One region of the Terrabacter sp. 2YAF2 genome, then DNA from elsewhere that is predicted to be linked to it. Evidence: riboswitches for the same ligand, from Rfam matches in the RefSeq annotation. Region 1 holds a riboswitch; each other region holds the start of a gene.
The links. A riboswitch is a leader RNA that binds a small molecule or an ion and turns the genes downstream of it on or off. The one in region 1 is predicted to bind cyclic di-AMP.
Positions count from the first base shown of each region.

Region 2: it holds a riboswitch for cyclic di-AMP, as region 1 does, so the genes downstream of both, AB4030_RS13625 (C40 family peptidase) here and AB4030_RS15790 (transglycosylase family protein) in region 1, are expected to answer to the same signal.
Region 3: it holds a riboswitch for cyclic di-AMP, as region 1 does, so the genes downstream of both, AB4030_RS18305 (CHAP domain-containing protein) here and AB4030_RS15790 (transglycosylase family protein) in region 1, are expected to answer to the same signal.

Region 1 covers NZ_JBFRFG010000015.1:16,203-23,422, reverse strand. Annotated here, with positions in the region: gene AB4030_RS15800 (LuxR C-terminal-related transcriptional regulator) at 1-347, shown strand, start outside; tRNA gene AB4030_RS15795 (tRNA-Thr) at 509-581, opposite strand; gene AB4030_RS15790 (transglycosylase family protein) at 767-1,453, opposite strand; cyclic di-AMP (ydaO/yuaA leader) riboswitch at 1,460-1,648, opposite strand; gene AB4030_RS15785 (protein kinase domain-containing protein) at 1,971-3,797, opposite strand; gene AB4030_RS15780 (CBS domain-containing protein) at 3,923-4,354, opposite strand; gene AB4030_RS15775 (alpha,alpha-trehalose-phosphate synthase (UDP-forming)) at 4,510-6,024, shown strand; gene otsB (trehalose-phosphatase) at 6,021-6,824, shown strand; gene AB4030_RS15765 (LacI family DNA-binding transcriptional regulator) at 7,134-7,220, opposite strand, start outside.
Region 2 covers NZ_JBFRFG010000011.1:42,902-50,121, reverse strand. Annotated here, with positions in the region: gene AB4030_RS13640 (hypothetical protein) at 1-755, opposite strand, end outside; gene AB4030_RS13635 (MFS transporter) at 823-2,061, shown strand; gene AB4030_RS13630 (iron dependent repressor, metal binding and dimerization domain protein) at 2,091-2,786, shown strand; cyclic di-AMP (ydaO/yuaA leader) riboswitch at 2,993-3,157, shown strand; gene AB4030_RS13625 (C40 family peptidase) at 3,160-4,017, shown strand; gene AB4030_RS13620 (DsbA family oxidoreductase) at 4,116-4,796, shown strand; gene AB4030_RS13615 (carboxymuconolactone decarboxylase) at 4,831-5,142, opposite strand; gene AB4030_RS13610 (SHOCT domain-containing protein) at 5,228-5,626, opposite strand; gene AB4030_RS13605 (hypothetical protein) at 6,113-6,493, opposite strand; tRNA gene AB4030_RS13600 (tRNA-Arg) at 6,573-6,648, opposite strand.
Region 3 covers NZ_JBFRFG010000020.1:7,669-14,888, forward strand. Annotated here, with positions in the region: gene AB4030_RS18295 (hypothetical protein) at 95-919, shown strand; gene AB4030_RS18300 (sortase domain-containing protein) at 937-1,746, shown strand; cyclic di-AMP (ydaO/yuaA leader) riboswitch at 2,021-2,207, shown strand; gene AB4030_RS18305 (CHAP domain-containing protein) at 2,311-3,078, shown strand; gene AB4030_RS18310 (alkene reductase) at 3,330-4,400, shown strand; gene AB4030_RS18315 (GNAT family N-acetyltransferase) at 4,605-5,141, opposite strand; gene AB4030_RS18320 (TIGR00341 family protein) at 5,221-6,219, shown strand; gene AB4030_RS18325 (potassium channel family protein) at 6,226-6,942, opposite strand; gene AB4030_RS18330 (AAA family ATPase) at 7,132-7,220, opposite strand, start outside.

The DNA.
Region 1 (7,220 bases):
CCGACCAGCTCTACGGGCCGTTCATCGCCGGGGGCAACCGGATGGTGGACTTGCTCCGGGCCCACCTGCGGCACGGGACCGGCCACCACGCTGCACTCACTCAGGTGCTCTCGCGCCTTTCGAGGCCGCGCGAGAACCACGGTCTCGGGTCGAGTGCGCGCCTCACCGACCGCGAACGCGTGATCCTGCAGTACCTCGCAACCACCCTCACCAACGCCGAGATCGCCGAGGCCGAGTTCATCTCGCTGCACACCACCAAGACGCACGTAGCGCACATCTACCAGAAGCTCGGCGTCAACAGCCGCCGCGCCGCCATCCGCCGGGCGACAGAGTTGGGGCTCTACTAAGGACGCGACGTCACCGCCCCATCTGCCGTCTCCCGCGACAGACTCGGTTTCGAGGTGCTGATGGACACCGACTCGCAGAGGGCAACTCCGAGATCAGCCCCAAGCCACCTCCATGCCCGCGAAACCGCAGGTAGGGGCCCTGTTGCTCGATCTGAGCACGGAGCTGGCGAGGGGACTCGAACCCCTAACCGCCTGTTTACAAGACAGGTGCGCTACCAATTGCGCCACGCCAGCACGCCCGGGCGCGAGCGCCGCGGACGGGCGAAAGCGTAACCGAGCCCAGCGGCATACATGCAAACCGACGGGCCTCGGACGCGCTTCGCGCCTGCGACGGGCTCGCCGTCCGGGAACGAGAGAACGGCCCCGCGCAACCCAGGGGTTGGTGGCGCGGGGCCGTCCGGCTCAGTTGTATCAAAAACTCACGGAAGACGCAGCGTCTGACCCACGAAGATCAGGTTCGGGTTGGTGACGCGCGCTCCGTTCGCCTTCCAGAGGGCCTGCCAGCCACCGGCCACGTGGTAGCGCTGGGCGAGCTTGCCGAGGGTGTCACCGCTGTGCACGGTGATCTGGGCGCCCTTGGCCGTGTTCCTCGCGACCGGCGCGGCGGCGTACGTCTTCTTCTTGCTGACCGACTTCTTGACGGTCGACGTCGTGACCTTCTTCGTCGTCGTCAGCGGCGCGCGCGTGGTGGAACGCGAGACCGCGATCTGGCTCGACGTCGCGCCGCCGTTGGCACGCGTCAGACCGGCGCGGACCGAGCACACCGGCCAGGCGCCGGGGCCCTGGGTGGCGAGGACGCGCTGGGCGATCGCGATCTGCTGGTCCCGCGTGGCGAGGTCGGCGCGCGGGGCGTAGGCCGTGCCGCCGAAGCCGCTCCACGTGCTCGGCGTGAACTGGAGGCCTCCGTAGAAGCCGTTGCCCGTGTTGATGGCCCAGTTGCCGCTGGACTCACACGCGGCGACGGCGTCCCAGACCGAGGATGCCTTGGCCGATCCGGCCGTGGCCAGGCCGCCGATGATGGTGGCCGCTCCGGCAATGCCGACTCCCGCGATGCGCTGCTTGACCGAGATCTTCTTGGCAGCAGCATGCTTGGACAGGTACTGCATGGTGGTGATTCCTTCCTGACGCGCGCCTGCGGGGTTAGCTGTCGGGTTGGGGCGTCAGGTGCCCTGTCGCAGAAGCGACTTCACCCCCAGGCCAGTTCTCGTCCTCATTGACACGTGCTTCGACACACATGCACTCACTGGCCACACTGGGTCCCCCGTCCTCGCCCGGCCCACGGGTGTGGGCTACATCCCTGGCTGGCGAGGCTCGGCGCGCTCAGGGAACGGATTTGATGGGTGTCCATGTGAAGTTGTGGGAGCGTACGTGTGGAGCCGGACGCGACGAAGCGAGCCGGGAACCAAGTGGTGAAGTTCCCGTTCCGGCCGAGGCCGGGTTCCGCCGAGCACTGACGGTACGTGACGTTGTCACCTCGCACAACCCAAGCCGAGACACTTCCGTGATCTTTTTCGGAGCCGCTGCCGAACCTGGTGCGCTACGGGGACACAGGAGTGGCACAGAGGTTCCTGGCGGGCCCCACAGGCAGCTCCGGAACGCCTCAGGCTCGCAGCGTTCCGGTCGTCACGGCCCGAAGGGACTGCCGGAGAAGGGTTTCCACGTGAGGCTCGCGCCGTGTCGCAACGCCACCAGCGCAGCGACGAGACCCAGGACGACGAAGAGCCCTCCCACGATCTGAGACGCCAGGCCGACGGGCACGAGGCGTCGCACCATCGAGCGCGACCCACGCCGCAGCGAGGCGCCACCTGGACCCCACCACAGCATGAGCAGGCCCAGGACGCCGCCGACGGCGAGGGTGATCGGTGCGCCGGGGCCGAGCTCCGTGCCTTGCGTGCCGGCGAGGAGCAGGGCGGTGGCGAACACACCGGCCAGCGCCACGGCGACGGGCAGCAGCAGCCCCACCACGGTCGCGATGGTGCCGACGACGAGGTGCCACGGACTCGAGACGACGGCGAACGGCACGTCGCTGCGCCGCCGCCCGAAGTCGTAGCGCCGCAGCACCAGGGCGGTGACGGAGCGGTCGGTGGCGCGGGCGAGCGCGGACAGGGCCACGAGCGCGACGAGCGCGATGCCCGGCCACGCCATGAGGGCACCGATCCACGCGGCGCTGACCGCGGCCAGCAGCCCGGTGCGCATCGGCAGGCCGATGCGCGGGTCGCCCTCGCGCGGGGCGGGCTCCTCCTCGTCCCACTCCTCCTCGGGCCAGTAGCCGCCCCCCGGGCCGTCATCGACGTCCCCGTGGTCGTATGCCGTGAGGTCGGGTGCCGGGGCACGCGGGCCGGTCGGGGGCGGGGCCCACCGCGCCGCCGTGTCGGCCCCGCGGTGCGCCGTCGGGAGCGCGACGGGCGGCCCGGCCGGGGGCGGGAGGGGCGGCATGACCGCCGTGCTGCCGCCCTGGACGACCTGGGTGTCGCCCGGGACCGCACCCGAGCCACCCGGGCCGCCCGACCGGCCGTCGTCCCAGAGGCCGCCGCTCGGCGTCGGGACCGTCGCGGCCCGTCCTGCGGCGTAGAGCTCGAGGGCGGCGATCACCTCGTCGGCGTGCGGACGCAACCTCGGGTCCGGTGAGAGCGACGCGCGAAGGAGGGGCACGAGGCGCGGGTCGACCCCGTCGAGGTCGACGTCGCCGGCCCGGACGCGGGTGAGGACGGCGTCCATCCGGGCGCGGCCGAAGGGCGGTCGTCCCGACGCGGCATACGTGATCGTGGCGGCCCAGCCCCACCAGTCGGTGGCGTCGGTGATCGCGGCGCCCTCGACGAGCTCGGGCGAGAGGTAGCCCGGTGTTCCCATGACCAGCCCGCCGACGGTGTGGCGCACGTCGTCCTGCAGGTGGGCGATGCCGAAGTCGATGAGCACGGGTTCGCCGTCCTCGATGAGGACGTTGCCCGGCTTGATGTCACGGTGGACGACACCGCACGCGTGGATCGAGCGGATCGCCTCGGCGATGCCCCGGGCGAGGCGCAGCAGGTCGGCCGGTGCCAGGGGGCCGCGCTCCTCGACGACCTCGTCGAGCGCCGGGCCGGGGACGTAGCGGGTCACGATGTAGGGCCGCGGGGCCATGACGTCGGCGTCGATGACGCTCGCGACGCGGGCGTCGCGGATGCGCGAGAGGGTGTCGACCTCGCGGGAGAGCCGCTGGCGCGCGTCGGCGTCATGGGCGACGTGGGCGCGCAGCACCTTGATCGCGACGGCGCGACCACGCGGGTCGAGGGCGAGGTGCACGACCCCCATGCCCCCCTCGCCGATCTCCTCGATGAGGCGGTAGGGGCCGAGCCGCTGCTCGAAACCGGGGCCTCCGGACCGCGTCCCCGCGGGTCCGCCGGTGCGGGGACCGGTGCGCGCGCCGGGCCGAGGGGTGGGCACCCGCTCGGTCCGGTCGTACGCAGTCATGCCCCTACGGTATGCGACGAGCGGGCCGCCGCCGGAACGTTGCCGCCTCGTGCCGCGGAGTGTCCCGATGAGTCCGATTCACCCGGTTCGACCGGTTGGGTCGGTGCGGCCGTCGAGCCGTCCGTTCAGTGGGTGATGTAGTCGCGCAGCTGGTCGCGCTCGGACTGCAGCTCGGACAGCCGGTGCTTGACGATGTCGCCGATGCTGACGATGGCCGCCAGCTTGCCGTCGCGGTCGACGATCGGCACGTGGCGCACCCGCAGCTCGGTCATCGTGCCTGCCAGGTCGGCGATGTTGTCGTCGGCCGACCCCGTGGTGACATCGCTCGTCATGATCTGCGACACCGGAGCCTCGAGCACGCTCGTGCCGGTGCTGTGGAGGTGACGCACGATGTCGCGCTCGCTCACGATGCCCTCGACGCTCGACCCGTCGGTGCTCACCACGACCGCCCCGATACGGTGCTCGGCCAGGAGCGCGAGCAGGCCGGAGATCGTCTCGTCGGGCTTGATGGTGATGACCTCGCTGCCCTTGCTGCGCAGCACGTCAGAAACCTTCACGACGACTCCTTCGCCTCGGCGCGGTGCCCGCTGGCGGTCCATCCGAGCCACCAGAGATGCCTTGTCTCCGACCCTAGAACGGGACCGCACCGGGCGCCACTCTTCCCTCGTTAGAGTGAGACCCGTCCCTCCGTCCAGCCGCAGGAGTTGATTCCGTGCCGAACTCTCGGCCGACCTACGACCTCGTCATCGCCGCGAACCGGCTGCCCGTCGACAAGGTGATCACCGACGACGGTGAGGTCGAGTGGCGGCGCAGCCCGGGCGGCCTCGTCACGGCCATGGAGTCGGTGATGCGGGCCCAGCCCGGCGCCTGGGTCGGCTGGGCCGGGGACGCCGGCGACGCCCCGGAGCCCTTCGACGAGGACGGCATCCACCTGCACCCGGTCGCGCTGTCGACAGCCGAGGTGCGCGACTACTACGAGGGCTTCTCGAACGACACCCTCTGGCCGATCTACCACGACGTCATCGTGCCGGCGACCTTCCATCGCGAATGGTGGTCGAGCTACCAGACTGTCAACCAGCGCTTCGCCGAGGCTGTGGCCGAGGTCGCCGCCGAGGGTGCGACCGTCTGGGTGCAGGACTACCAGCTGCAGCTCGTGCCGACCTTGCTGCGCAAGCTCAGGCCCGACGTGCGGATCGGGTGGTTCAACCACATCCCCTTCCCGCCCGTCGAGCTCTTCGCGCAGCTGCCGTGGCGCGCCCAGCTGCTCGACGGTCTGCTCGGCGCCGACTTCCTCGGCTTCCAGCGCCAGGCCGACGCCCGCAACTTCGTCCGCGCCTGCCGACAGCTGCTCGGTGCGCGGACGAAGCGCGACCGCGTCACCGTCGAGGGCGCTAACCGCCAGGTCCGCGCCGCCGCCATCCCGATCTCGGTGGACTTCCGCGGTCTCGAGGAGCTCGCGAAGCGGCCCGATGTCATGGCGCGGGCCCGTGAGATCCGCCAGAGCCTCGGCGACCCCGAGGTCCTCATGCTCGGCGTCGACCGCCTCGACTACACCAAGGGCATCCGGCACCGACTCAAGGCCTACGAGGAGCTCCTCTCCGAGCGACGCATCGGTCCGCCCGAGGTCACCCTCGTGCAGGTCGCCACCCCCAGCCGCGAGCGCGTCGACGCCTACCGGATCCTGCGCGGCGAGATCGAGCAGACCGTCGGTCGCATCAACGGCGAGCTTGGCAAGATCGGGGCGCCGGCCGTGCACTACCTGCACCACTCCTACCCCCGTGAGGAGATGGCCGCGCTCTTCCAGGCCGCCGACGTCATGCTCGTCACGCCGCTGCGCGACGGCATGAACCTCGTGGCCAAGGAGTACGTCACGTGCCGCCACGACCTCGGTGGCGCGCTCGTCCTCTCCGAGTTCACCGGTGCCTGGCACGAGCTGCACCAGGCCTTCGCCTGCAACCCGCACGACATCGAGGGCCTCAAGCAGACGATCCTGCGCGCCATCAACACCCCGGCCAAGGACAAGCAGCGCATCATGAAGGCCCTGCGCCGCCGGGTGTCCGACCACGACGTCCAACGATGGGCGGCCCGCTACCTCGCGGCCCTCGCCGCGGCGCCCGACCTCCCGCAGGCCGAGCCCCAGAACCCGCCCACCCCGCACGCGGTGACGACGCCGCTCATGCCGGCCCCGAACGAGGCGCGGGCCACCTCGAGCGGATCGCGCTCGTGAGCGCCGTCGCACCCATCGGCGAGGCGCTCGAGCGCGCCGCCGAGGCCGCCACCCTGCTCGTGGCCACCGACTACGACGGGGTGCTCGCCCCCTTCGACGCCGACCCGATGAAGGCGACGCCGGTCCCCGGCACCATCGACACGCTGCGCTCGCTCGCGGGCCTGCCCGGCGTCCACGTCGCCGTCGTGTCGGGCCGTGACCTCGCGACGTTGCGCACCCTCACCGAGATCCGCGAGGACGAGCCGATCGTCCTCATCGGCAGCCATGGCGCCGAGTCGTCGAGCCCGGCCGTGCGCGAGGCCATGGAGGCCGCCGCCGTGACACCCGACGACGAGGCGACCCTGGCCGAGCTGCGCTCCGACATCGAGGCCCTCGTCAAGGAGCAGCATCCTGACGCCGGCATCGAGCACAAGTCGGCGGCCGTCGTCGTCCACGTGCGCGGTCTGCCGCGAGAGACGGGCGACGCGGCGATCGCCGATGCCCGACGCGTGGCTCTCGACCACCCGGGGGTCAAGGTGCTCAAGGGCAAGTCGGTGCTCGAGCTCTCGGTCTCGCACGCCGACAAGGGCTCTGCCGTCACCGCGCTGGGTCGCCACGTCGACGCCGGCGCGCGCATCTACCTCGGCGACGACGTCACCGACGAGGACGCCTTCACACGCATGCGCCGCCCCGACGACCTCACCGTGAAGGTCGGCACCGGATCGACAGCCGCCCGTTACCGCGTCGACGACGAACCCGCAGCCGCGGCCCTCCTCCAGCGCCTCTGGCAGCTCTGCTCAGCCACCCGCGTCGCGCGCTGACCGCAGCGAACGCGCGACCCGGCATACGCCCCACCTGGCGACAACAACAACTCCGCCCCGGCGGACCTGGCGCAACCCCCGACCCCGAATCCCCCTCAACAACTCCACCCCGGCGGACCTAGGGCAGTCTCCGACCCCGAATCCCCCTCCACAACTCCACCCCGGCGGACCTGGGGCAGCCCCCGACACCAGATCCCCCTCCACAACTCCGCCCCGGCGGAGTTGTGGAGGGTTGCTGGCGGCCGGAGTTGCCGGCGCGTGCCCGGATGGGACGACCGAGAGCGTATGCCGCCCGTGGCGCCCGCGTGGTCAGTGGCGCCGGACGGCGCCTGTCGAACCGCGGACGACGAGCTCGGGGCGGAAGACGTACTCCGCACGGGGAGAAGGCTGCCCAGC
Region 2 (7,220 bases), on a different contig from region 1:
GCCACCCAGACGACGTAACTCATGGTCTGCAAGAAGGCGGAGACGGTGAGCAGCCGCAGGCCCAGGACGGTCGAGGCGGTGCCGGGCAGTGCGCTGGCCGCCAGGACGGAATCACCGTCGCCGACGACGCTGCGCACCATGCCGGGGTCTGCGGTCAGCCACCCGTCGATCAGCCCGGTCAGGATGAGGGCCGGGATCGCGACGACCCAGAGCACCTGCACCGCCCGGAACGCCCGGCGTCCCCGGCGCGAGGTGATCCGGCGGGACCACTCCCAGAGGAAGAAGAGCGGCACGACGTGGTGGAGGTGGGCCAGCACGACGACGTGGTGGTCCGGGAAGGTCAGCGACGCAGCAACCGCGACACCGATGACCACGCACGCCGCCACCAGACGGCGGCCGACCAGCACGTGGCGGGCGGCGGCGAGGAGGACGGCGTAGCCGAGAACGATCTCCGCGAGCACCGCCGGCCGTCCGACGACGCCGACGAGGAGGCGGCAGACCACGATGCCCGTGACCAGTGCGACCAGCAGGTCGAGGAAGGGACGGCTCAGGAGCCCCCCGAAGCGCCCGACGACGTAGCGGACCTCGAGGAGGTTGTGCAGGACCCCGAAGAGGATGAGCCCGATGACGGCCGTCACCATGGGAGCCCCGAGTGCGGCCGCCAGCGACAGGGCGACCGACCCGAGCATGACGAGCGTGATCGACAGCGAGCGCGTCACCGCGCTCGCTCCACTCGCCACCTCGCCCGCCGCCACCCGCCCATGTTTTCGTCGGCAGGTCGGGCGGGCCACCGGAGAAACCCAATCGTTAGGGTCCTGTGGCGTGACCGAGATTCGCGGGGACGGCGTGCAGGAGCCCGGCGGCCTGCGCGCGATCGCGCTGTCGGCATACGGCCCCACCCTCCTCGGGTCGACGGGCGCGGGGGCGGTGTCGCCGATCATCGCCGTGTCGGCGCGCGAGCTCGGCGCCTCGGTCGGGGTTGCCGCCCTCCTCGTCGCGATGATGGGCGTGGGTCAGCTGCACGGCGACTTGCCCTCGGGCGCGCTCGCCGCGCGCATCGGTGAGCGCCGCGCGCTGCTCGTCGCCGCCGTGATCGAGGCGGCCGGCATGCTCGTCTCGGCGCTCGCGGGCGGCCTCGTCATGCTCTTCGTCGGCGTCCTCGTCATCGGCCTCGCGGGCTCCCTCTTCGGGCTGGCCCGGCAGGCCTACCTCACCGAGGCCGTCCCGGTCGCGATGCGGGCGCGGGCGCTGTCGACCCTCGGCGGGGTGCACCGCATCGGCTACTTCGTCGGACCCTTCATCGGCTCGCTCGTCATCGCCGCCTGGGGCACGGAGTCCGCGTATGCCGTGGGCGGCGTCGCGAGCATCGCCGCCTTCGTCCTCGTCCTCCTCGCGCCCGACATCACCGGGTCGGCGCATCTACTCACCGGCGGCGGGCCCCCGCGCAGCGTGGCGTCGGTGCTCCTGCAGCACCGGCACGTCCTGCTGACGCTGGGCACCGGAGCCATGTGCGTGGCCGGCGCGCGTGCCATCCGCGAGGCCCTCGTCCCGCTGTGGGCCGAGTCGGTCGGTTTCTCCCCGGCGCAGACGTCACTCGTCTTCGGCGTGGCCGGCGCCATCGACATGGCGCTCTTCTATCCGTCGGGGTGGCTCATGGACCGCCACGGTCGGGTGGCCGCTGCCGTGCCGAGCATGCTCGTGCTCGGTCTGGGGATGGCCCTGATGCCGCTGGCGACGAGCCTCGTGGCCGTGACGGCCGCCGCCACCGTGCTCGGCATCGGCAACGGTCTCGGGGCAGGCCTCATCATGACCCTCGGGGCGGACGCGTCCCCCGCGGACGGGCGAGCCCAGTTCCTCGGCGGCTGGCGCCTCTGCGCCGACCTGGGAAGGGCCGCGGGCCCGCTGGCGTTGTCAGGGCTGAGCGCCATCATGTCCCTCGGTGCCTCCGCCGTGGTGCTCGGTGCGGGTGCCGTCGTCGGGGCCGGCTGGCTGCGCCTCTGGGTGCCACGGCACGACCCGACCCGGGTTCGCGATCGTGACCCGGCGACGAGCGGTCCGTGAGCGCTCCCCGACTCTGAGAAGGTATGACCGTGACGGACCTGATCGACACCACCGAGATGTACCTGCGCACCATCTTCGAGCTCGAGGAGGAGGGCATCGTGCCCCTGCGCGCGCGCATCGCGGAGCGTCTCGGCCACTCGGGCCCCACCGTGTCGCAGACGGTGGCCCGCATGGAGCGCGACGGGCTCGTCGCCGTCTCGGGCGACCGTCACCTCGAGCTGTCCGACCACGGACGGCTGCTCGCCACCCGTGTCATGCGCAAGCACCGGCTGGCCGAGCGCCTGCTCGTCGACGTCATCGGCCTCGAGTGGGAGTACGCCCACGACGAGGCCTGCCGGTGGGAGCACGTCATGTCCGAGAAGGTCGAGCGCAAGATCCTCGGCCTCATCGGCGAGGGCCTCGAGTCGCCCTACGGCAACCCCATCCCGGGGCTCGACGAGCTGGGCGTGCGCCAGGACGCGGACTTTCTCACCGGCCTGGTCACCTTGGCCGCGGCGGTGGGCGACGCCCCCGCGGTCGTGACGATCCGGCGCATCGGCGAGCCCGTGCAGGTCGACCCCGAGGCGCTGGCGCTGCTGACGAGCGCGGGGGTGATGCCCGGCGCCCGGGTCGCGGTCGTGCGCGACGGTGCCCGTGTCGTCGCCGTCCGGGAGGGCAGCGAGCCGTCCACGGGCGTCTCCCTGCCCTACACGGTCGCCGTCCACGTCTTCTGCCAGTCCGTCTGACCAACGGGAGTCGTCAGGGTTTGCCCGGCATTGCACGGTCGATATGTGTGGTTATGCCACATCTTGGCCGGGTGTTTGAAAATCCTTTACTTCCGCGTGGCATCGGGGTGACAAGGCCCACTGACTTGGGTACGGTGGGCGAACTTGCTCTCCCCGTCGAGCGAGTGCCCCGGGTCGAACCGCCTAGTCCTGCCATCGACCACGTGGCTCGGCACGAACCGCATGGCAGGAGCGGGGGAACCACTTTCTCCGGGCGTCGAGAGACGCCCTTGGGGTGAAGCCCTCCGTGGACCGAACCTGGTCCGAGCGAAGGCCGGGCAGTACCTCCAGCCCGAACCCGACAGCTCACCTCGCAGGCGTCGAGAGGTCAACCGTGGCTCAGAACGTTCCCGGGCGCCATCGCGCCCCCGGTCGATTCAACGCGATCGCAGAGCTCAAGACGATCGCCAAGGAGTCTGCTCAGCCCGCCGTGAAGGGCGCCGCGATCGTGGCGGCCACGGGTGGCCTCGTCGCCTCGTTCGCCGGCACGGCGAACGCCGCCGACGGCACGAGCAGCGTCACCGCGCCCGCCGCAGTGGGCCCGCAGGTCGGCACCCCGGCTGCCGGCAACGCCCTGTCCTCGATCGGCTACGCCGCGCCCGCCCTCAAGCAGGCCCAGGTCAAGCCCCTCGTGATCGAGGACATCCAGGTCAAGACCGAGCGTGCCGCCCAGCAGAAGGCCGCCGATGAGCTGGCCGCAGCCCAGGCCGCGAAGCAGGCTGCAGCCGACCAGGCCGCCGCCGCGCAGGCCGCCGCTGCTCGTCAGGCCGCCACGCAGCGCGCCTCGCGCTCCACCTCGGCCCAGCGCCCCGCGCTCAACGCCGCTCCGGCTGCGGCCCCCGCCCCGGCACCTGCCCCGAGTGCCAGCGGCATCGTCGGCATCGCGCAGTCGCTCTTCGGTGTGCCCTACGTCTACGGCGGCACCACCCCCTCCGGCTTCGACTGCTCGGGCTTCACCTCGTACGTCTACCGCCAGGCCGGCATCTCGATCCCGCGCACGGCCTCGGCCCAGCAGTCGGCGGCCACGCGGGTCAGCAGCCCCAGCCCCGGCGACCTGGTGTTCTTCGGTACGCCTGCCTACCACGTGGGCATCTACGTCAGCCCGGGCCGCCTGATCGACGCCCAGCGTTCCGGCACGACGGTCGGCAACCACTCGATCTGGACCACGCCCTCGGGCTACGGCCGCTTCTGAGCGACACCTCTCACGCCGCATACGTGATGCCCCCACCGACGTCGGTGGGGGCATCACGCATCTCCCGGCCCGGCAGGCGCCCGTGGTTGACTGAGTCGATGACCGACCAGCCTGCTGCCGAGTCCACGACCCTCATCGAGCTCGACCTCTGGGGCGACCTGACCTGCCCGTACTCCTGGATCGCCAAGCGCCGCGTCGAGGCTGCCGTCGCAGCCTTCGAGCGACCGCACGACGTCAGCGTGCGCCTGCGCTCCTTCGAGCTGCACCCCGACGTGCCGGTGGGCGGCCAGGTGCCCGTGGACGAGCACCTGTCGATGCAGCACGGTGACGCGGGCGCCGGTCGGCTCCTCAACGCCAAGGCCAGCGAGGTGGCCCAGGCTGACGACCTCGTCTTCGACTGGGACCGCGCGGTGCGCGCCAACACCTTCGACGCCCACCGGCTGTGCGCCCTCGCCGGGGAGATGGGTGGGCCGGCCCTGCGGTCGGCCGCGGTCGAGCGCTTCCACGCGGCCCACTTCACCGAGGGCCTCGCCATCGACGACCACGAGGTCCTGCAGCGCCTTGCGGCCGAGTGCGGACTCGACGAGCGTCGCGTCTCCGCGGTCCTCGCCTCCGAGACGTATGCCGAGCACGTGCGGGCCGACGAGGAGCAGGCGCGGTCCATGGGAGTCACGGCGACACCGTTCGTCGTCGCCAACGGGTATGCCGCGGTGTCGGGGGCACATCCGGTCGAGGACTACCTCGCGCTCCTGCGCGGGGTGGCCACCCAGACCGTCTGACCTTCGCCGGGCCGCCGGGGCCGCCGGACCACGGTCAGGTGTCGTCTGCGGCGCCTCCGGCCTGCGCCTCCGCCTCGAGCTCCGCCTGGACCGCGGTGGCGATCATCAGGCCGAGGGTCGTGGTGATCTTCTCGCCGGCTGACATGGCCTTGGGGCCGCCGATGATGGGCGCCACGGCAACGAGCACGCTCTGGGCGTCCTCCAGCGTCAGCTCGGTGTCGGCGGCCGCCGCGATGTTGAGCACGTACGAACTGGCGGGGGCGTCGACGGCCGCCAGCGCGGCCAGGCGTACGAGCATGAGCACCTCGGGGCTGAGGTTCGCCCGTACGACGGATGCGGCGGTCATGTCCGCGATGGTGTCGATCAGTGGCGTTTCGTCTGACATGGTGCGTTCCTCTCGGTCGTGGAAAACTTTGGTCGGGCGGACGGCGTCAGGCGAGGGCCTTCGCCTTGAGCCCGTCGAACTCCGACTGGGTGATGGTTCCCGAGTCGAGCAAGGCCTTGGCGTCGGCGATCTGCGAGGCAGGATTGTGGCTCGTCGTCCCCGCTACCTGCTGGATGTAGTCGGCCTGCGCGGCCTGCCGCTCGGCCGCGGCGGACATCTGCCGCTTCGTCATGCTCCGGCCGCGGGCGATCAGGTAGATGAGGGCGCCGAGCCAGGGCAGGAAGATCAGGACGATGGACCAGCCGGCCTTGGCCCAGCCGCTGAGCTCGGAGTCGCTGAAGAGGTCGAAGATGCACCGGAACCACACCATGATCGCGGCGATCCAGATGAAGAACCAGAAACTCCAGAGGAGGACCTCCCCGAAGCTGTTGGTCATGGAGTCCATTCGTTGCTCCCTAGGTTCGTGTCCGTCGGGCGCCGGTCTGCCTGGTGAGCGCAGCTGCGACGCCAAAAGGACGTGATGTGTGGCCTGCAAGTCAGGCCCACAACCCCAGACTCGGCCGCCGCAAGGGGGGACGCATCGCCCGTCTCGGGTGAGATGTGCGCCGTCGCCTGGGGGCCCTGGGGAACCGTCTGGAGCCGCTTGGGCACGAGAACGGGCTGGAAGGCCCCGTCGATGTCTGCGGCCGGGGACGCGGGGTGCGGTGGATCTGCGTGACGATGGCGTCGGCTCGAGGTACCCGTCCTCGGTGGGAGCACGGATGCTCGCGACACCTGTTGCGCCAGCCCGGCATCCCAGGACCCGGCCGGGGGAAGCAGAGCGGGGATCGCTTGCCGTGGCCGGCGGATCAGCCTCTGCGGATGATGCCGCGCACGCTCGTCGCGGTCCGAGACCCCACGACGTCCTGCTGACGGCCCGCGGTCCGCCTCGTCACTTGAAGTAGGCGAAACCACCTGCTGCTTCGACACGATTCGAGCTGTCGAAGCCGACCGCAACACGTGTCGGATCGGGCCAGCCGACCTTCGCGAACTCCGCCCGCACCGCGTCACGCATCTCGTCGAGCCACTCGCGCAAGCTCGAGGCGAGCCGGGCCTGGATGCCCGCCAATTGTCCGGGGACGGGGAAGTACCACTCGGGCAGAACGTCGTCCGGCGCCCCTGCGAGGAGGACCCAGACGACGAGGTTCTCAGTCCCGATCTCGACGGCGCCGTACCAGAACACCGACTCGACGTGCACCCCGTCCCGGGCCTCTTGCTCGAGGATTGCTCGGGCCGCCCCCACTGCGTCCTCCGCTGCTTGCTGGGCGTCCACGGGAGGGACTGTAGCCCCGAGCCAGCAGCGGCACGACGAATCAATCAAGCGTGCGCGCGAGCGTGAGCGAGAAATGAGTTGGTGCCCCCGGCAAGATTCGAACTTGCGACACCCGCTTTAGGAGAGCGGTGCTCTATCCCCTGAGCTACGAGGGCGGGGCATGGCTGAAACCCTCACTGGAAACCTCGCTGCAAGGGTCGCTGTAACCCTCGCTGTAACGAGGCCCGTCGGGCCGGCCAACGGGGACAGGCTACTGGACCTCTCCGGCGCTTTGGTGCAGGGCAGCCCACGGCGCCACGAGACGCACCATCAGCGGCGTGAGCTGTAGACGCAAGTGGGTGTGTCGGGAGACGTCGTGAAGCCCTCGTCATGGCCGGGATGGTCTGCCGTCGCTGATGGTGATGAGGGGGGCAAGCCCCGCCCGCGCTGCGAAGGCGCGGGCCGATCGTGTGATCACGCAGCCGCGCTTGGTGCGAGCCGCCGGGCGTCAACCCCCTACTACTTGGCGCAGTCTTGACGCTGCCCGGCGGAGTTGCGCATGGCTGCCACCGGCGCCACGACGCGCACCATCTGCGGCAAGTCGGACGAGCGGAGCCGTCTTCAGCGCGGCATGAGCAGCAGACGCCCGGGGGTGTCGGGAGAGCCCACGGGCGGACCGCAAACCCTGAATCGAGCGCCCGTCCAGACCTCCGCAGACGCGCGCAGGCCCTCCCTTCGCTTGAGGAGT
Region 3 (7,220 bases), on a different contig from region 1:
CGTGGCGAACCCCTGCGCGGAGACGGTCGACGACGACCCCCGTCTGAAGCAGAGCAGGAATGGACGGTTCATCTCCTCGTCAAGGAGGAAACAGATGCGCACCACCACCACTCGGATCGCCGGCGCGAGCTTCGTCGCAGCCGCAGCCCTGGCCCTCAGCGTCGGCCCTGCCTTCGCGGCCGACGGCTTCGTCAGCGCCAACCTCAAGCCCGTCGCCGGCAGTGGCGTCAACGGAAGCGGCACGGCCATGGTCGAGGTCAAGGGCAACCAGATCACCGTGACGATGGCCGCCAACGGCCTGCTCGCCGACAGCCCGCACGCCGCGCACATCCACTTCGCCGCTGCAGCCCGTCACGAGTGCCCCGGCCTGTCCGACGACAAGAACGGCGACGGCCACCTCAACACGACCGAGGGCGGCCCCGCCTACGGCGACATCGTCGTCTCGCTGACGAAGACCGGCGACACGAGCCCGAAGTCGGGTCTCGCCATCGACCGCTTCGACACCGCACCTGGCGGCAAGCTGACCTACCAGCGTGGGAGCATCGCGGTCTCGAGCGACGTCGCCCAGGCGATCTCCGCCGGAGAGTCCGTCGTCGTCATCCACGGCGTCGACTACAACAAGGACGGCAAGTACTCCGGCGACACGAAGAGCGACCTCATGCCCTCGCTCCCCACCGAGGCCACCGACCCGGCCCTGTGTGGCGCGCTGCGCGTCGCGCCCGCGGGCGGCATGCACACCGGCGGCGGCCTCGCCGCTGACGGTCTCAAGAGCGGCGGCATGAACAGCGTCGGCATGAACAGCGTCGGCATGACGAGCGGTGGCCAGAACGAGGCGCTCATGCTCGTGGGTGGCGCAGCCCTGCTCGCGGCCGCCGGGACCGGCGTCTTCGCCGCCCGTCGCGCGCGGACGCGCGCCTGAGCGACCGGGCCGGCTCGATGCCTGACCAGCCCGAGCGGCCGTCGTCGAGCGGTCGCCGCGTCACCGGCCGGATCACCAACCGGATCACCCACGGTGCCGCGGCGGCCCTCGCCGTCACCGCCGTCCTGCTCGTCGTCGGGATCGTCGCGCTCACGCTCGGTCTCCGGGGAACGCCTGGTCGGCCGCAGCCCGCAGCGGTGGGAGCGAGGAGCGCGGTGCCCACGGCATCCGCACCTCCCGCCCCCATCGACGCGGGTCCAACGGCGACCCCCGGTTCCGGTGGGCCGGGCGCGCCAGCGGCACCCCGCTCGGTGCCTGGTACGTCATCGCCCGCGAGGGGTGGGGCCAGCGGCATCGGGAACTTCCTCGAGGCCTCCGAGCCGACCGGGATCGAGATCCCGTCGATCGGCGTGCGTTCGACACACTTCGTGCCGCTCGGCATCCAGAGGGACGGGACGATCTCCGTCCCGGGAACGGCACAGGAGGTCGGGCTCTACGGCGCCGGGCCCACCCCGGGCCAGCTCGGACCCGCCGTCCTGGCCGCCCATGTCGACACGCCTTCGGGGGTGCCGGGCATCTTCTACGAGCTGAGCCGGGTCAAGGCGGGCGACGTCGTCAAGGTCTCCCGCCGCGACGGCTCGCACCTGACCTTCACGGTCGACCGGGTCGCAGCCTTCAAGAAGACGCAGTTCCCGACCGAGCTCGTCTACAAGGGCGACTTCACCCGGGCCGAGATCCGTCTCGTGACCTGCGGCGGACCGACCGACAGCCGCAACGAGTACCGCGACAACGTCGTCGTCTTCGGCCACCTCTCCACCGTCACCTGAGAGCCACGTCCTATCTGGCGGCATGCGCCGGACGGGGACGGAGCGACGTATCAGTGGGCCCTCGCCCCGTTGCCTGTTTACATGTGACCTACGTCTCATTCAGCGACGGGTAAAGCCGCGGCAAAGACCTGCAAAGAGGACATTCAAGGATCTCTCCGGCGCCGCGTCGTTACCGTGGCGTGACATTTGCCAGTCGACTCGTTTAGTCTTCCGGGAGCCCGGCCACCAGGTCGGGCTCTCGCGAGGTGGACCGCCTAGTCCTGTCACCGCCTGGCGAGGGAGATCAAACCTTGTGACAGGAGCGGAGGAACCACACGTTTCTCCGGACGTCCGACGCAACGATTTCGGATGTCCTTGGGGTGAAGACCGCACCGCCGCACGACCTGATCGTGAGGTGGAGGCAGCCCGGGCACCTTTCCGCCCGAACCCGACAGCTAACTTCGTAGGCGCGGAGAGGCATCAAGCGTGAACTCAGAGAACATCCGCGGCCGCCACCGTGCACCGGGCCGTCACAACTCCCTTTACGAACTCAGGCTCCTCGCTCGTGAGTCGGCTCAGCCGGCCATGAAGGCCGGAGCCGTCGTGGCCGCCGCCGGCGGCCTCGTCGCCGCTTTCGCCAACCCGGCCAGCGCCGACACCCTGTCGACGGTCGCCGCCCCGGCCGCCGTCGGCCCGGCCCACGCGCCTGCTGCGGCCGCACCGACCGCGCTGTCGAAGATCGGCTACGCCCCCGCGGCGCAGCAGGTCGCTGCCCAGCGTGGCGCCAAGACGGCGCCGACGGTCATCGAGGACATCCAGGTCAAGGCCGCACGTGAGGCTGCTGCCGCCCAGGCTGCGGCCGCTCGCCAGGCCGCTGCCGCCGCCCGCCAGGCCGCTGCCGCACGCGCCTCGCGCGACCTGACCCGTACGACGCTCACGACGAGCACCTCGTCGACGAAGTCGAGCAGCAACACCGCCGTCCCCGGCGCCTCGTCGGGCATGCGCTCGTCGCACAACTGGGCCACCCCGGGCCAGTGCACGTGGGGCGCGCTCAACAAGTGGTACCAGTCCGAGGGCTACTACCCCGGTGGCTGGACCGGCAACGCGATGGCGTGGGCCTCTGGCGCCCGGTCCGCGGGCTACACCGTGGGCAGCATGCCGCGGACGCGTTCGATCATCGTCATGCAGCCCGGCGTCGCCGGCTCCTCCAGCGTGGGGCACGTCGGCTGGGTCACGGCCGTCAACGGCAACCAGGTGACGATCATCGAGATGAACGCGACGGCCGGCGCCTACAACTACGACACGCGCACCGTCACCCTCAGCGGGGGCATGAGCTTCATCTACGCGCCGTGACCCACGGGGCGTGACCGCGGAGTTCTCCGCGACTGAGCCCGTACGAAGGGGAGGATGCCTCGGCATCCTCCCCTTCGGCATACCCCCGCCAACCCCTCGATAACCCCCGGCAACCCTGGACAAACGGGAATGTTCCTCCGGCTCTGCGCCTTGTCGCCCAAGTAGTTGAAACCTCCACCCGCTGCGGGTGGTTGCGGCCAACCACCACCGAACGAGTCACCCAAGAGTCACCGACAGTGAGGAGCAGGCCTGTGTCCACGGCCTTCGAGAGCATCCGCATCGGCCGCTGGGACCTCCCCCAGCGTTTCGTCATGGCACCGCTGACGCGCAACCGCGCGGGCGAGGGCCAGGCGCCGACCGAGCTCAACGCCGAGTACTACGGCCAGCGCGCCAGCGCCGGCCTTCTCATCACCGAGGGCACCCAGCCGAGCGCCGTTGGCCAGGGCTACCTCGACACCCCCGGCATCCACTCCGACGAGCAGGTCGCCGGCTGGCGCCTCGTCGCGGACGCCGTGCACGCAGGCGGGGGCCACGTCGTCGTCCAGCTCATGCACGCCGGTCGCATCGCGCACCCCGACAACAAGGGCGGCCTCGAGAGCGTCGCCCCGAGCGCCATCGCCGCGCCGGGCGAGATCGTGACCGCGAAGGGTCAGCAGGCGTATGCCGTCCCGCGCGCCCTCGAGACCGACGAGATCCCCGCGCTCGTGGCGGAGTTCGTCCACGCTGCGCGCCAGGCCGTCGCGGCCGGGCTCGACGGCGTCGAGGTTCACGCCGCCAACGGCTACCTGCCGCACCAGTTCCTCGCGCCGTCGAGCAACCAGCGCACCGACGCCTACGGCGGCTCGCCGGAGAACCGTGCGCGCCTCGTCGTCGAGATCACCAAGGCCGTGGCCGAGGCGATCGGCGCCGACCGGGTCGGCATCCGCATCTCGCCCGCCCACAACATCCAGGGCGTGCTCGAGGAGGACGAGGCCGACACCGCGGCCACCTACGAGTCCCTCGTCGAGGGCATCGCGCCGCTCGGGCTCGCCTACCTCAGCATCCTCGGCGACCCGGAGTCCGACATCGTCCGCGACCTGCGCAAGCGCTTCGGCGGGCCGATCATCCTCAACACCGGCTTCTCGTCGGTGACGAACCTCGCGGAGGTCGAGGACATCCTCGAGCGCGACCTCGGTGACGTCGTGGCGGTGGGCCGCGAGTTCCTCGCCAACCCGGACCTCGTCCGCCGCTGGCGCGAGGGAGCCCCGCTCAACGAGCCGAACCCGCAGACCTTCTACGGCGGCGGCGCCGAGGGCTACACGGACTACCCCACCCTCCCCTGAGACCGCCTGGATCGCCGCGCCAGCTCCGCCCCGGCGGACTTGGCGCGGCGATCTGGCCCCCCGACCTCGCGCAAGTCCACCCCGGCGGACTTGATGCGGTGATCTGGCCCCCCGACCTCGCGCAAGTCCACCCCGGCGGACTTGATGCGGTGATCTGGCCCCTCCCGAGCTCACCAGGTCCACCCCGGCGGACTTGCGCGAGTGTCAGGTTGGCTCGGGTGGGTCCTGCCCCGGGGTCACCGGGTCGCCCAGGGGTCGCTGGACCCACGTGACGTCTCGCGCGGCACCGAACTTCCAGCCGATGCCGCGGTAGGTCCCGATCGGCTCGAAACCCATCGCCGCGTGCAGCCGTGCGCTCGCCTCGTTCGGCTGGGTCATGCCGGCGGCGGCCATCCGGTAGCCGCGCGCCTTGAGCTGCGCGAGCAGCGCCTCGTAGAGCCGTCGACCACCGCCGCGCCCGTGCCGGTCCGGCGAGAGGTAGACGGACACCTCGCACGACCACCGGTAGGCGGCCCGCTCCTTGAACGGGCCGGCATACGCGTACCCGACGACCGCGCTGTCCTCCTCCAGGACGAGGAAGGCGTGCCTCGCCTGCGCCTTGGCGATGCGGCGCCGCATCTCGGCGGCATCGGGCGGGTCGGTCTCGAAGGTCACCGTCGTCCCGGTGACGTAGGGCTCGTAGATCGCCGCGCACGCGGCGGCGTCGTCGGTGGTGGCGTCACGCACGAGCGGGTCAGGCATGCGGTCGATCGTAGGCCGCGCCCGTGCTAGGTCCCGTGAACGGCTCCTGGCATCCGCAGCCCTCCGACACACTGGCGCCATGCTCACTGCCATCCGGGCCCGAGTGCTCCCGGCCAACCAGCGCCGGACGTTCGAAGAGCTCACCTCGGATCTCGACCTCAACGAAGGCGACCTGCTTTCGAAGCGGTCGGCGTACTGGACCATGCTGCTGCTCGCGGCCTGCATCGCGAGCGCCGGGATCATCGCGGACTCGACCGCGACCGTCATCGGGGCCATGATCATCGCTCCGCTTTCGACGCCGATCATGGGGACCGCACTGGCCCTGGTGAAGCGGGAGCGGACCGGAGCCGTGAGGTTCGTCGTGCTCGGCGGGCTCTTGGTCATCGCAGTCGGGGCGCTCTTCTCGCTGTTGCTGCCGAGCCCCTACGACCTGCTCGGCAACCCGCAGGTGGCCTCGCGCACGAGCCCGCGGCTCGTCGACCTGCTCAGCGCGCTGGCCACCGGGTTCGCCGGCGCGATCGCGCTGGCGCGCCGCGACGTGGCCGCCATCCTGCCGGGAGTCGCGATCTCGATCTCGCTCGTCCCCCCGCTGTGCGTCGTCGGCATCTGCCTGGCGGAGGGCAGCGTGAGCCTGGCGTTCGGCGCGCTCGTGCTCTTCCTCTCCAACTTCCTGGCGCTCGTCTTCGCCGGGAGCCTCGTCTTCACCACCCTCGGCTACACGAGGTCGATCCAGCAGCAGGGCGGGCCGCCGCGACGGAAGGTGCGCGTGACGTTCGCGATCCTCGTCGTGCTCGTCCTCGTGCCGGTCGTCCTCAACTCGCTCATCGCGCTCGCCGTCGACAAGCTGACCGCGATCGGCACGGAGAGCACGCGCACCTGGCTGGCCTCGACGCATGGGGCCGAGATCGTCGACGTGACGAACCACGGATTCAGCCTCGTCATCCAGGTCAGGGCCCCCCTCGACCTGCCCCCGACCACGACGCTCATGAGCGAACTCAGCGGCAGGCTGCCGGCCGGCATACCCGTCGTGCTGGAGCGGTCGGTCGGGGAGAGCATCGACCTCGGCACCACCACCTGAGCCTGCTCACGTCCCGCCGTCAGCGTCTGCGTCGGACTGCTCGTCGGCTGCTTCGCCGACGGGCCCGAGAGGGTCGTCCGCGTGCCGACCCAGCGGCAGGTGCACCCCGAAGCGCGACACGATGAGCGCCACGAAGGTGACGAGGAAGACCTGCCCCAGCACCGCCTCGCTCGCCGAGGCCATCCGGCCGAAGCTGGTGACGGCCACGAAGTCGCCGTAGCCGACCGTCGAGATCGTGACGAGGCTGAAGTACATGTACGTCGTCGTCGGGGTGTCCTTGCCGAAGAAGTTCGTCGCGCTGTAGGCGTCGACCGTCTGGAAGAGGAAGGCGTACGCGACGGCGATCTGCAGGTAGGCCGCGACGGCTCCCATGATCGTCTGGAGCGTCACCACCTGATGCTGGAGCAGGCGGCGGGCCACGAGGACCGGAGTCAGCGCGGCGGCGATCAGCCACGACGTCTCGGGTGGCACGGCCGACTCGTTGCTGCCCCAGCGGACCGCGACGGAAGCAGCGCTGACGGCGAGGACGAGGACCACGAGGACGTCCACGGCGCGGCGCCACTGCCGGCGTGCACCGGTGGCGCGGACTGCAGCGAGGAGCGACAGTCCCGTGATCGCGTGCGCGAACGTCCGGGCGAGCGCCGAACCGCTCACGTCGACGAGCCCCTGGACGGCGATGGTGATGATCACGAAGAGGAGGACGAGTTCGAAGCGGTCGAACATCAGGGGCGTTCGGGGGGGCTGCGCACCACGGTCCGCCCGGGTGGGCCGGGAGCGCCGGGGCCTCGGGCCGGGCTCGGTGCCGGACTCCGCCATGGCTGCCCTCCTCGAGGGTCGCGGGACATGCGCCCTGTCCCGAGGATAGGACGGTGGGACCGGCCGCGTCCGGACGTTGCCAGAGCCCAGAGCTCGTCAGCGCCCGCTGGCCGGGACACCACCGAGGGCGTATGCGTGGACGACCACCCGCTCGGCGGTCTCCTCGGGCGTCAGCGCGGACGTGT